DNA from 2 places in the Arachidicoccus ginsenosidimutans genome. Region 1 is predicted to be linked to the other one. Evidence: riboswitches for the same ligand, from Rfam matches in the RefSeq annotation. Region 1 holds a riboswitch; the other holds the start of a gene.

What was found. Region 1 has a riboswitch for cobalamin ahead of metE (5-methyltetrahydropteroyltriglutamate--homocysteine S-methyltransferase). Riboswitches for the same ligand answer to the same signal wherever they lie in the genome.
Region 2: another riboswitch for cobalamin. It lies ahead of A9P82_RS03920 (TonB-dependent receptor); the one in region 1 lies ahead of metE (5-methyltetrahydropteroyltriglutamate--homocysteine S-methyltransferase).

Annotation. Positions count from the first base shown of each region.
Region 1 covers NZ_CP015971.1:2,166,309-2,172,055, reverse strand. Annotated here, with positions in the region: gene A9P82_RS09785 (ribonuclease Z) at 1-348, opposite strand, end outside; gene metE (5-methyltetrahydropteroyltriglutamate--homocysteine S-methyltransferase) at 461-2,770, opposite strand; cobalamin riboswitch at 2,921-3,110, opposite strand; gene A9P82_RS09775 (polysaccharide deacetylase family protein) at 3,243-4,154, shown strand; gene A9P82_RS09770 (Bax inhibitor-1/YccA family protein) at 4,271-5,038, shown strand; gene A9P82_RS09765 (TonB-dependent receptor domain-containing protein) at 5,226-5,747, shown strand, end outside.
Region 2 covers NZ_CP015971.1:849,286-855,032, reverse strand. Annotated here, with positions in the region: gene A9P82_RS03935 (sigma-70 family RNA polymerase sigma factor) at 1-743, shown strand, start outside; gene A9P82_RS03930 (aspartate carbamoyltransferase catalytic subunit) at 849-1,772, shown strand; gene coaD (pantetheine-phosphate adenylyltransferase) at 1,854-2,324, shown strand; cobalamin riboswitch at 2,333-2,531, shown strand; gene A9P82_RS03920 (TonB-dependent receptor) at 2,640-4,619, shown strand; gene A9P82_RS03915 (DUF5074 domain-containing protein) at 4,666-5,747, shown strand, end outside.

The sequences.
Region 1 (5,747 bases):
CAGCGGATGAAAATTAATCTGGAAAGACAACTTGTTGTTTGCAGTTTGCTGTGCAATGATTTGTTGCAGAGGTGCGGGCGAAAACAAATGCAAATCCTGCGTTCTGCCAAGCAAAGACATGGACGACAGTAACCCGATTAATCCAAAATAATGGTCGCCGTGTAAATGTGAAATAAAGATGTGATTGATTTTGCTGCGCTTTACACGAAAATCACGGATGCGAAATTGTGTTCCCTCGCCGCAATCCAGCATCAGCAGCTGGTCTGCAATCGTTATGATTTGCGAAGTCGGATGCCTGCCGTGCGCGGGAAGCGCCGAATTATTTCCCAAAATAGTTATGCCAAACATATATCGAAGATAGTTCGTAAATGGTTATCATGTTGGTAAAATTTTAGAAATTGATAAAGCATGAAAGCTATAAGATTGTATGTCTTATAGCTTTCTTTGAGTTTGCTTATTATTACGCTTCAACTTCGATTTTTACTCTCAGTTGCTTAGCTGCATTTACCATATTTTCCAATGCTTTTTTGGTTTCGTTCCAACCGCGCGTTTTTAATCCGCAGTCAGGATTTACCCAAAGATTTTTCGCGGGAATTACGGCTAATGCTTTTTCCAGCAACGCTTCCATTTCTTCAACGGTCGGCACGCGCGGCGAATGAATATCGTAAACGCCGGGTCCAATTTCGTTAGGATAATTAAACTGAACAAACGCATCCAACAATTCCATTTGCGAGCGCGACGTTTCAATCGTAATTACATCGGCATCCATATCCGCAATAGATTGAATGATATCGTTGAACTCGGAGTAGCACATGTGTGTATGAATCTGCGTTTCGTCTTGCACGCCGGAAGCTGCGATTTTAAAGGCTTTCACAGCCCAAGCCAAATAGGTTTGCCAATTTTCTTTGCGCAAAGGCAAGCCTTCACGAATGGCAGGTTCATCAATCTGGATAATTTTTATGCCTGCCTTTTCCAAATCGACAACTTCATCTCTGATTGCCCAAGCGAGTTGAAAAGCTGTTTCCGAACGCGGTTGGTCGTCGCGAACAAAAGACCATTGTAACATCGTAATCGGACCTGTGAGCATTCCTTTCATCAAGCGTTTTGTTTGGCTTTGCGCGAAGGATGACCATTCCACCGTAATTGGATTTTTGCGTTCAATATCGCCGTAGATAATCGGCGGTTTCACGCAGCGCGAACCGTAGCTTTGCACCCAACCAAAATTTGAGAAAGCATAACCATCAATGTTTTCTCCGAAATATTCCACCATGTCGTTACGTTCAAATTCGCCATGAACCAACACATCAATATCCAACTCTTCCTGCAAGCGGATTGTTTCAATAGTCGCAGCCTGTAATGCTTGTGTATACTCGGTTTCAGAGATTTCGCCTTTCTTCAGTTGTGCGCGCAATTTGCGTACATCGGTCGTTTGCGGGAACGAACCAATCGTTGTTGTTGGGAACAAAGGAAGATTAAATAATGCGTGCTGCTTTGCTTGCCTTTCTGCAAAAATGCTTTGTCTTTCCGCATCTTTATCCGTGATATTTTTCACACGGTTTTTCACGGCTCCTTTGTGAATGCGCGTAGAGTTTTTGCGTGAAGCAATTGCCGCTTTATTTTTCTCCAATAATTCATTTGCTTCGGGCGCGTTATCAACAATCTTGCTCAGTTCGGCAAGTTCGTTGATTTTTTGCTTCGCAAATGAAAGCCAATTCTTCAATTCATCATCCAGTTTTTTCTCACTGTCTAAATCGCACGGCGTATGCAATAGCGAACATGAAGGTGCAAGCATTAATCTTTCTTTTCCGAAATGATTAATGGCTTTATTGATGATTGCCAATGATTTTTCATAATCATTTTTCCAAATATTTCTTCCGTCAATTACACCAAGTGAAAATATCGTTTGTGAACTAACCTTTTCGGAAGCAATAATATCATCCAATTGTGAAGGGCATCTTACCAAATCCAAATGAATAATATCGAAAGGCAAACCTAAAACCGTTGAAAGGTTTTCGCCGTAACATTCAAAATAATTTGCGAGTACAAATTTAATGTTCGGGAATGCACTTTTTAATTCGGTATAAATCGCTGAAAGTGCCGTCAATTCTGTGTTTGAGAGATTTGTTGCCAAAATGGGTTCATCGAACTGAACATATTGCACATTCAAATCCGACAGCTGTTTCAATATTTCTTTATAAACGGGCAACAGGTTTTTCAACAAATCAAGACGATTAAATTCCGTTTCTTTTTCCTTGCCCAACAATAAAAAAGTAAGCGCACCGATGATGACAGGCTTCGTTTCGATGCCCGCTTGCTTGGCTTCTTTATAATCATTAACTATTTTGTTAGATAAGAAATTAAAAGATTGGTTTTCGTAAAATTCTGGAACGATGTAATGATAATTCGTATCGAACCACTTGGTCATTTCCATTGCCGTAATGTCGAAGCCGTCGCTTTGAAAGCCTCGCGCCATCGCGAAATATAAATCTGTTTCGGATAATTTTTTGTCTTCAATCAACGGATGGAAACGATGTGGAATGGCGCTTACCGTAAGGCACATATCCAGCATTTGGTCGTACAACGAAAAATCGTTCGACGGAATTAAATCAATGCCTGCATCTTTTTGCAGTTGCCAATTGTGCAGGCGGATTTGTTGTGCAGCCTGCTGCAAATCCGATTGGGAGATTTTCTTACTCCAATAAGCTTCTACGGCTTTTTTAAGTTCGCGGTTACCACCGATTCGCGGATAACCTAAATTTTGCGTAAACATGGTTTTTAATTTGTTTAGAACGTGAAACAATAAAAATCATGCTCTGAATTATGCGGAGTTTTTGTTGATGTAAGTACATGAAGATGTGCTTCAACTTGTGGAGAAGAATTTGTTGAAATGCCCATCAGCCGCCGCTTTATATCGTGAAAGCTCCGACCAAAATTAAAGGCAAGTATCCCGGCTTGTTTCCGGTGCAACATCCTTCCCAATAAAATTTTATCAGTGGATATAAATTGTTGCATCGTGTGGTACGAAACTTACGGTAGCACGTCTGCCCGTGATTTACACACGGTTCCTTTTTAATTTTCCTTTCGGAAAAACCTGTAACTTATGGTGTATAACAAAGAACAAGGCTGCGAAGTTAATAAAGATACATGAATGTAGATGAAGCACGAGAAAGCTTGTTCTATAAATCAACAATTTATTAACCATCAAACGACTATCTTCGCTCTTGTTTTATAAAAAATACAGCATGAAATATTCTTTACTCAAAGTTGGTATGTGCGTTTTCATATTTTCAGCATGCAACAATAATCGCAGCGAAAAAGCTCCGGTACCTGCGAGCGTAGCCGATACTGTTTTAACGGTTGAGAAGCACGATACAGCTGTAAAAAGCGAAACAATTATTCCTCCAGACAGTACGGTAAAAACAAAAACGGTCAATACGATAGCAGCCACAGACACGGCTGCTATCGACTCAACTAAAAAGTATGTTTTTCTCACATTTGACGATGGTCCGCAACCCGGAACAATGAATGTATATCACAATCTGAAAGCGCTTGGACTAAAAGGAACTTTCTTTATGGTAGGGCTTCATGCGACTTATGGGAAAGCTATGCACGATGCAGTTGATACGATTCGTAATGCTTATCCCGAAATTCTTTTGGCAAATCACAGTTACACGCACGCCAGAGATAAATACATTGCATTTTATCATCATGTCCGTTCCTGCTTTGACGATTTTATGCAGGCGCAAGCGAGCCTCGATGTTCAGAAAAAGTTCATTCGTTTGCCGGGCAATAGTGCGTGGGTTTTAGCTACGGGTATGCAGGCGCATCCATTGGTAAAACCTGTGTGTGAGTTGCTGGATTCCGCAGGGTACAACGTTATCGGTTGGGACACGGAATGGAATTTCAAACGCGACCCAAGCGGTCATGGTTCCGTGCCTGTGCAAACGCCGGAAACAATGGTGCGCATGGTGGAAAATGCCTTGAACAATCATCACACGCATCGTAGAAATGCGGTGGTTCTTTTGTCGCACGACAGAATGTTTAACCGACCGAATTATTCCGACTCTTTATACAAATTTATGCGGCTGCTAAAAACACGCAATCCCGGATATGTGTTTGAAACGGTGGAACATTATCCCGGCGCGAAACAATAATTGGAGTACCACAGATGCACAGATAAATGGTAGAAAATCATCCGGGCACCTGCGGCAATATTTTTTAATAATGTATTAGACTTTCAAGTATTACCTTTACTTCAAATTTTTAAACTATGGCTCTATTTAAATCAAGTAATCCGGCAATGTCGGAAAAAGTTTTCGGAAATGCTACGCAACAATATGATACGACCGAAGGAGTAATGACTGTTGCAGGCTCGGCGGGAAAATTTGCTTTTTTATTGTTAATGGTAATGGCAGGCGCTTTTTACAGTTGGAGCTTGTACGCAAAGAGCGAAATATCGCAAATGCAAACATGGATGATGGTGGGCGCAATTGCAGGATTTATATGTGCAATGATTATTTCTTTCAAGCCCAAAACAGCAAAATATATTGCTCCGTTATATGGTATTTTGGAAGGTTTGTTTTTAGGCGGAGTTTCTGCTGTGTTCAATGATATGTTTGCACAAAGTTATCCCGGAATTGTAATGCAGGCTGTGGGATTGACTTTTGCGGTAGCCGTTTCTATGCTTGCATTATATGCATTTAGAATTATTAAGGTTACAGATAAGCTTCGCTCAGTAATTATATCTGCAACAGTAGGTGTTTTATTGTTCTACGGCATTGCAATGATATTGAGTTTGTTTCATGTAAATTTGCCGTTCATGTATAATTCTAGTGCACTCGGTATTGGTATTTCTTTAGTGGTTGTGGCAATTGCTGCGCTGAATCTTTTATTAGACTTTGATATGATTGAACGCGGTTCGCAAATGGGTGCGCCGAAATATATGGAATGGTACGGTGCATTCGGATTGCTCGTAACAATGGTTTGGCTGTACATGGAAATCCTGCGCTTGTTGAGCAGGTTTGCCGGCAGAAAATAATTTTTCATTTTTTAAATTTTGTGATTAAAAAATAAGGAGGCGTTTCTACGCTTCCTTTTTCTTTTTAAACCACTTCCTTCCGCTTATCCTTTCTGAAAACCGTTAATGAATTTGCTTGTACTTTGTATTACATAGTACTTAATTTTGTTTTGTAATATGTATTGGTAAGTATTATAAAATATAGAAAATGAAAAAGCAAATCATCTTCGTTCTTATCTTTTTATCAGTATTCGGTATTCAACTATTAAAAGCGCAGAATGTTGATAATCAAATAATTAAAGGAATCGTTATGGACGAGCAAAATCGCCCGGCGGCTTATGCAACAGTTATATTATTACAGACAAAAGATTCTTCGGCGATAAAAAACACTATTTCGGATGAAAACGGTCTGTATAAATTTTCCAATATTCCTGTGGGAAAATACATGGTTAAGGCAAGTCTTACAGGAAAAAAAATGGCGTACAGCCTGCCGTTTTCAGTTGACGGAAAGCAAGCTGAAATAAATGTTTCCAGACTGATTTTGCAGGAAACCGATAAACAGTTGCAAGGCGTAACCGTTACAGCTACTAAACCGCTAATCGAGCAAAAGATTGATAAGATGGTGGTAAATGTTGAAGGAAGCATTATTGCTGCTGGTAACAATGTACTGGAAGTGTTGCAAAAAATTCCCGGCGTTGTGGTTGACCATGACGGCAACATCAGCCTGAAA
Region 2 (5,747 bases), 1.3 Mb from region 1:
TCGCGCAAAAAATCAAGATGGGCGATCAAAGGGCTTTGGACAAGTTGGTGCAATCCAACTTACGTTTTGTGGTATCTGTGGCTAAGCAGTACCAACATCAGGGTTTATCACTTAGCGATTTAATCAACGAGGGTAACCTCGGCTTAATCAAAGCCGCACAGCGGTTCGACGAAACCAAAGGTTTCAAATTCATTTCTTACGCCGTATGGTGGATTCGCCAATCCATTTTACAAGCGTTGGCAGAGCAGGGCAGATTAGTCCGCTTGCCGCAAAACAAAATTGGCACCTACAACAAGGCGAATAAAGCTTATATGGCTTTTGAGCAGGAGCATGAACGCGAACCAAGCACGGAAGAGCTTGCAAGCATTCTCGAAATGAGCGAAACAGAGATCAACAACATTTTCCAAAGCAACACGCGCCACACATCTTTGGACGCGCCTGTTCACGAAGCGGAAGACGTAGCGATGGGCGATTTGCTCGAAGGTAGTGATGACACGGACGATGATGTGATGAAAGATTCTTTGCGCGAAGAAATTCGTCGTGTGTTGAAATCTTTGAGTCCGCGCGAAGCCGAAATCGTGAATGCGTATTTTGGTCTTGAAGGCGAAAATGGAATTACCATTGAGCAGATAGGACAGAAGTACGATTTGACGAAAGAACGTATTCGCCAGATTAAAGAAAGAGCTATCAAACGCTTGCAGAAAGCACGTTACAGCGGTTCGCTGAAATCTTATTTAGGTTAATTTGAATAAGGAAAAGTTTGAAAAACCATTCGTGAAAACGGATGGTTTTTTAATGTGAATAAGTCAGAATTGTTTTTATAAAAAATCTCCTAACTTTGCTTTTTAATGACACTCTCAACAAAACACTTGTTAGGCATTAAAGACCTTACGAAAGAAGACATTAGCCTCATTCTTTCAACTGCCAATCAATTCAAAGAAGTATTGCAACGCCCCGTAAAAAAAGTTCCTTCGTTGCGCGATGTTACCGTTGTCAATCTGTTTTTTGAAAATTCCACGCGCACTCGAATGTCGTTTGAGCTTGCGGAGAAAAGGCTTTCGGCAGACACGCTCAATTTTTCCGCATCCGCATCGTCGGTGAAAAAAGGCGAAACTTTGCTCGATACCGTGAACAACATCCTGAGCATGAAAGTAGATATGGTGGTAATGCGTCACAGTGCAAGCGGTGCGCCGCATTTTTTAGCAAAACATATTGATGCGGCTATTATCAACGCAGGCGACGGCATCAACGAACATCCTACGCAGGCTTTGCTTGATGCGTTTTCGATGAAAGAAAAATTCGGAACGCTTGAAGGATTAAAAGTTGCGATTATCGGAGATGTGATGCATAGCCGCGTAGCTTTGAGTAATATTTATCTTTTAAAGAAAATGGGAGCAGAGATTGTGGTTTGTGGTCCACCAACTTTGATTCCGAAATATTTGCAGGAAGCGCTGGATGTCCACATCGAATATAAAGTAAAAGATGCACTCGATTGGTGCGATGTGGCGAATGTGCTGCGCATTCAATTGGAACGGCAAAATCAACCACTATTTTCTTCGTTGAGAGAATATAATCTGGCTTACGGCATCAACCGGAAACTGTTGGATTCTTTGAAAAAAGAAATCGTCATTATGCATCCGGGTCCGATTAACCGCGGCGTGGAACTCGACAGCGATGTTGCCGACGGCGAATTTTCCATTATTTTAAATCAGGTAGAAAACGGCGTTGCCGTGAGGATGGCTGCATTGTATTTGTTGTCGGGGAAAGTCTGAACCTTGATTTGAAAGATTGAAAAGATTGTTGGGATTGAACACACAACAATTATTAATTTTTAATTACTAATTTTTAATTAAATGCGCATCGCTTTATTTCCCGGAACCTTCGACCCGATTACTTTGGGACACGTGGATATTGTAAACCGCTCATTGAATCTATTCGATAAAATAATTATCGGCATAGGCACGAATGCCAGCAAAATTCCTATGTATTCTGATGAGCAACGCCTGCAATGGATTAAAGAGATTTATAAAAATGATAATCGCGTGGAAGCCGCTGTTTATGAGGGTTTGACAGTTGATTTTTGTAAAAAAACAGGTGCGCAGTATATTCTTCGCGGCATTCGTTTTGTGAGTGATTTTGAATATGAAAAAACCATTGCTGATATGAACCGCAGTTTGGATAATTCCATTGAAACTATTTTCCTTACTTGTTTGCCGCAATATTCTTCTGTTGCATCAACACTTGTGCGAGATGTTATCCGTAATGGCGGCGATGCGAGTTCTTTCTTACCCGATGTTGTGAAGAATAGTATTTATCACAAATAATTTCTTTTATCTTCGCGCTCGATTAAGGTTTTTGTTTACACAAAATTAAAAGGGAAGATTGGTGTAAATTCCAACGCTATCCCCGTAGCCGTAACAAGCAGTTTTTATAAAACAAGTTGTTGAAGATTACCACTGTTTCGTTGTAAGAAATGGGAAGGTTTCAACAATGCTTCAAGCCGGAAGACCTGCCTTTATCACATATTATTTCATTGGCTTTCGGGACGAAAAGTTGAAGAACGAATTTTGACGTGCAACTATTTTGCTGTGTCTTGTTCAGCTTTGCTATTTTCTTCTCGAAGCCGCTATTTATAAGGCGTGCGGCAGATTTTACCTTTTATATTTTTATTGATTTCATCGTGCGTTTTTGCACAGGAAGATACCGCGCATCATTTAAGAGAAGTGGAAGTAAAAGGCAAAATAATTCCACTATCAACAAAATCAATCACACCTGTACAAACGCTGCAACAAAATGATTTACAAAACATCAACGGTTCAACTGTTGCCGATGCAGTCAAATATTTTTCGGGTGTTCAGGTAAAAGATTACGGCGGAATCGGTGGACTGAAAACTATATCTGTTCGCAGTTTGGGCGCGAATCACACAGGTGTGAGCTATGATGGAATTATGCTGAACGATGCACAAAACGGGCAGATTGATTTGGGAAAAATTTCGTTGGATAATGTTGAACAAATCAGTTTGTATAATGCACAACCGACAAATATTTTGCAACCTGCACGTGCATTTTCATATGCATCTGTTTTGGAATTGAAAACGATAAAACCATTATATAATGATTCGGAAAAAATAAAACTAAATGCTTCATTAAACACGGGTTCTTTTGGTTTAATCAATCCTGCTGCAACTATTCATTACAAGTTCAACAATAAACTCGCGAGTTCGCTGAATGCCGCGTGGGAAAAGGCAAACGGCGAATATAACTTCACTTATAAAAACGGTTCTGTTACGGAAAAGGGCAGAAGAACAAATGCGGATATTCACGATTTTCATGCAGCTTATAATTTGCAATATGCCATTAATGACAGCAATATTGTGAATGTTGATGCGTATTATTATCATTCGCAAAGAGGCTTGCCCGGCGCTATTATTTTATACAGCGGACAAGGAACACAACGCCAATGGGACGATAATTTTTTCGCGCAGGCTTTTTGGAAAAAAAAGTTATCAGCGCGAAGCGAATTATTGCTCAATGGAAAATATAATTACACTTATACCGATTACTTGGACACGGCTTATCAAAACGCGCAACATAGATTGGAAATGATTTTCTACCAACGCGAATTTTATGTGAGCGGTGCATACTCTTTTCAACTTTTTTCTTTTATGAAAGCAGCGTATGCAACCGATTTTTTTATTGATAATTTGCACAGCAACCAACAAGACTTTGCAACACCTACGAGATATACTTTGCTAAATAATGTAAACGTAAAATTTTCATTTGAGCAATTGCAAATTGCCGGGAACTTATTAAGTACAACAGTAAACAACAAAGTAGAACATCGCTCAAAACCCGCTAATTATCACCATTTCAGCCCGACGGTAGAATTTATTTATCAGCCATCGAAAAATGTTCCATTAAGGTTAAGAGCGTTTTATAAAGACATTTTCCGAATACCTACTTTCAACGATTTGTATTACACACAAGTAGGAAACACCAATCTGAAACCGGAATATACCAAGCAGTATAATTTGGGAATTACGTGGCGACAAAACTTTAATAATTTTATACAATCAATATTATTCATTGCTGATGGATATAATAATCGTATCAACGATATGATACTTGCCATGCCGCGTCAAAACATTTCGCAATGGAGTATGCAGAATGTAGGCAAGGCTTTTATTAAAGGTTTGGATTTAACGGCAAAGTTGAATTTTGAACCGATTGAAGAATGGCATTTCTCTTTCGATGCGAACTATACGCTACAACAATCATTGAACAATGACCCGGCATCGCCGGAGTATAAACACAAGATTCCTTATACGCCGAAGCATTTTGCTTCGTTCAATTTGTCGGCAGATTATAAAGCATTTTCATTTGCATGGAATGCGCTGTTTTCGGGCAATAGATACGATGCAGTGTACAATAGCGCCGATGCGCTTTTGCCCAAATGGAACGCGCAGGATGTAACGCTTTCATACAAATTCATTAATAAGAAATCTGCTTGGAAATTGACTTTGGAACTGAATAATTTATTCAATCAACAATATCAGATAGTAAGTTATTATCCCATGCCGGGAAGAAATTTCAAGATTGGTATTAACTGGAACATTTAAAATTTTTTATACAAATCATTATTCAAAAATAAAAAACAGAACAAAGATGAAACACACAAAACACTTATGTACATTGGCTTTGGGTGCAACCTTGTTGATTGTAGGTTGTAGTAAAAACGATTCGCCGTCTACGCCGGACAAAACGTACAAATCATTAAATGACGGATTGTATGTATTGAATGAAGGATCAGGACATAATAATACATACATTACTTATTATGATTCTATCACAAAAGATACAACTACAGACATTTATTCTAATGTGAATAGTACTCAATTGGGAAATTTTGGTAATGACGAATTGATTTATGGAAATAAATTGTATGTAGTTATAAATGGTTCAAATTATGTAAGTGTAATGGATAAAAGAACTGCAAAATTGCTCGCGCAGATAAATGCAGCCGATGGAGATAGCTGGCAGCCAAGAAACCTTGCTACTTATAATGGCGAAATATTAGTATCTGCATGGGATGGAACTGTTTCGGTAATTGACACGTCGTCTTTGACAATTACCAATACAATTAAAGCCGGAACAAATCTTGAAACAATGACTGTTGTAGGAAACACATTGTATGTAGCCAGTTCCGGTGGAGCAACTTATCCGCAATTGGACAGTACTGTTTCTATTGTTGATTTAAACACAATGAAAGAAACAAAAAGGCTTAAAGTAGGTATCAATCCTCAAAAGGTTGTAGCCGATTTCAAAGGCAACGTTTATGTTTTAGTATGGGGCTATTCCGACTATTCAAATCCTTCTAACCCTAAAGTAATAGCACCCTCAAAGATTTATAAAATAGATGCAACCACTCAAACAGTAACTGATTCATCGTCTGTCATAACCACCGCTGATAAAATGGCTATTTATAACGATGTACTTTATTTGGATGGTTCAGGAAATCAACCTGTATTTACATTAAATACAAATAACCTGCACGATAATTTCGTCAATTTCATAACAGATGGTACAACGCTGATGTATCCTTATGGTATCAATGTCGATGAAAGCAATGGAAATGTTTATGTAACAGATGCAAAAGACGGACAAAGTCCAGGGGAAGTGTATTGCTTTGATAAAACCGGAAAGATGACATTTACATTTTGGGCAAATATTTTTCCCGATAAAGTTGT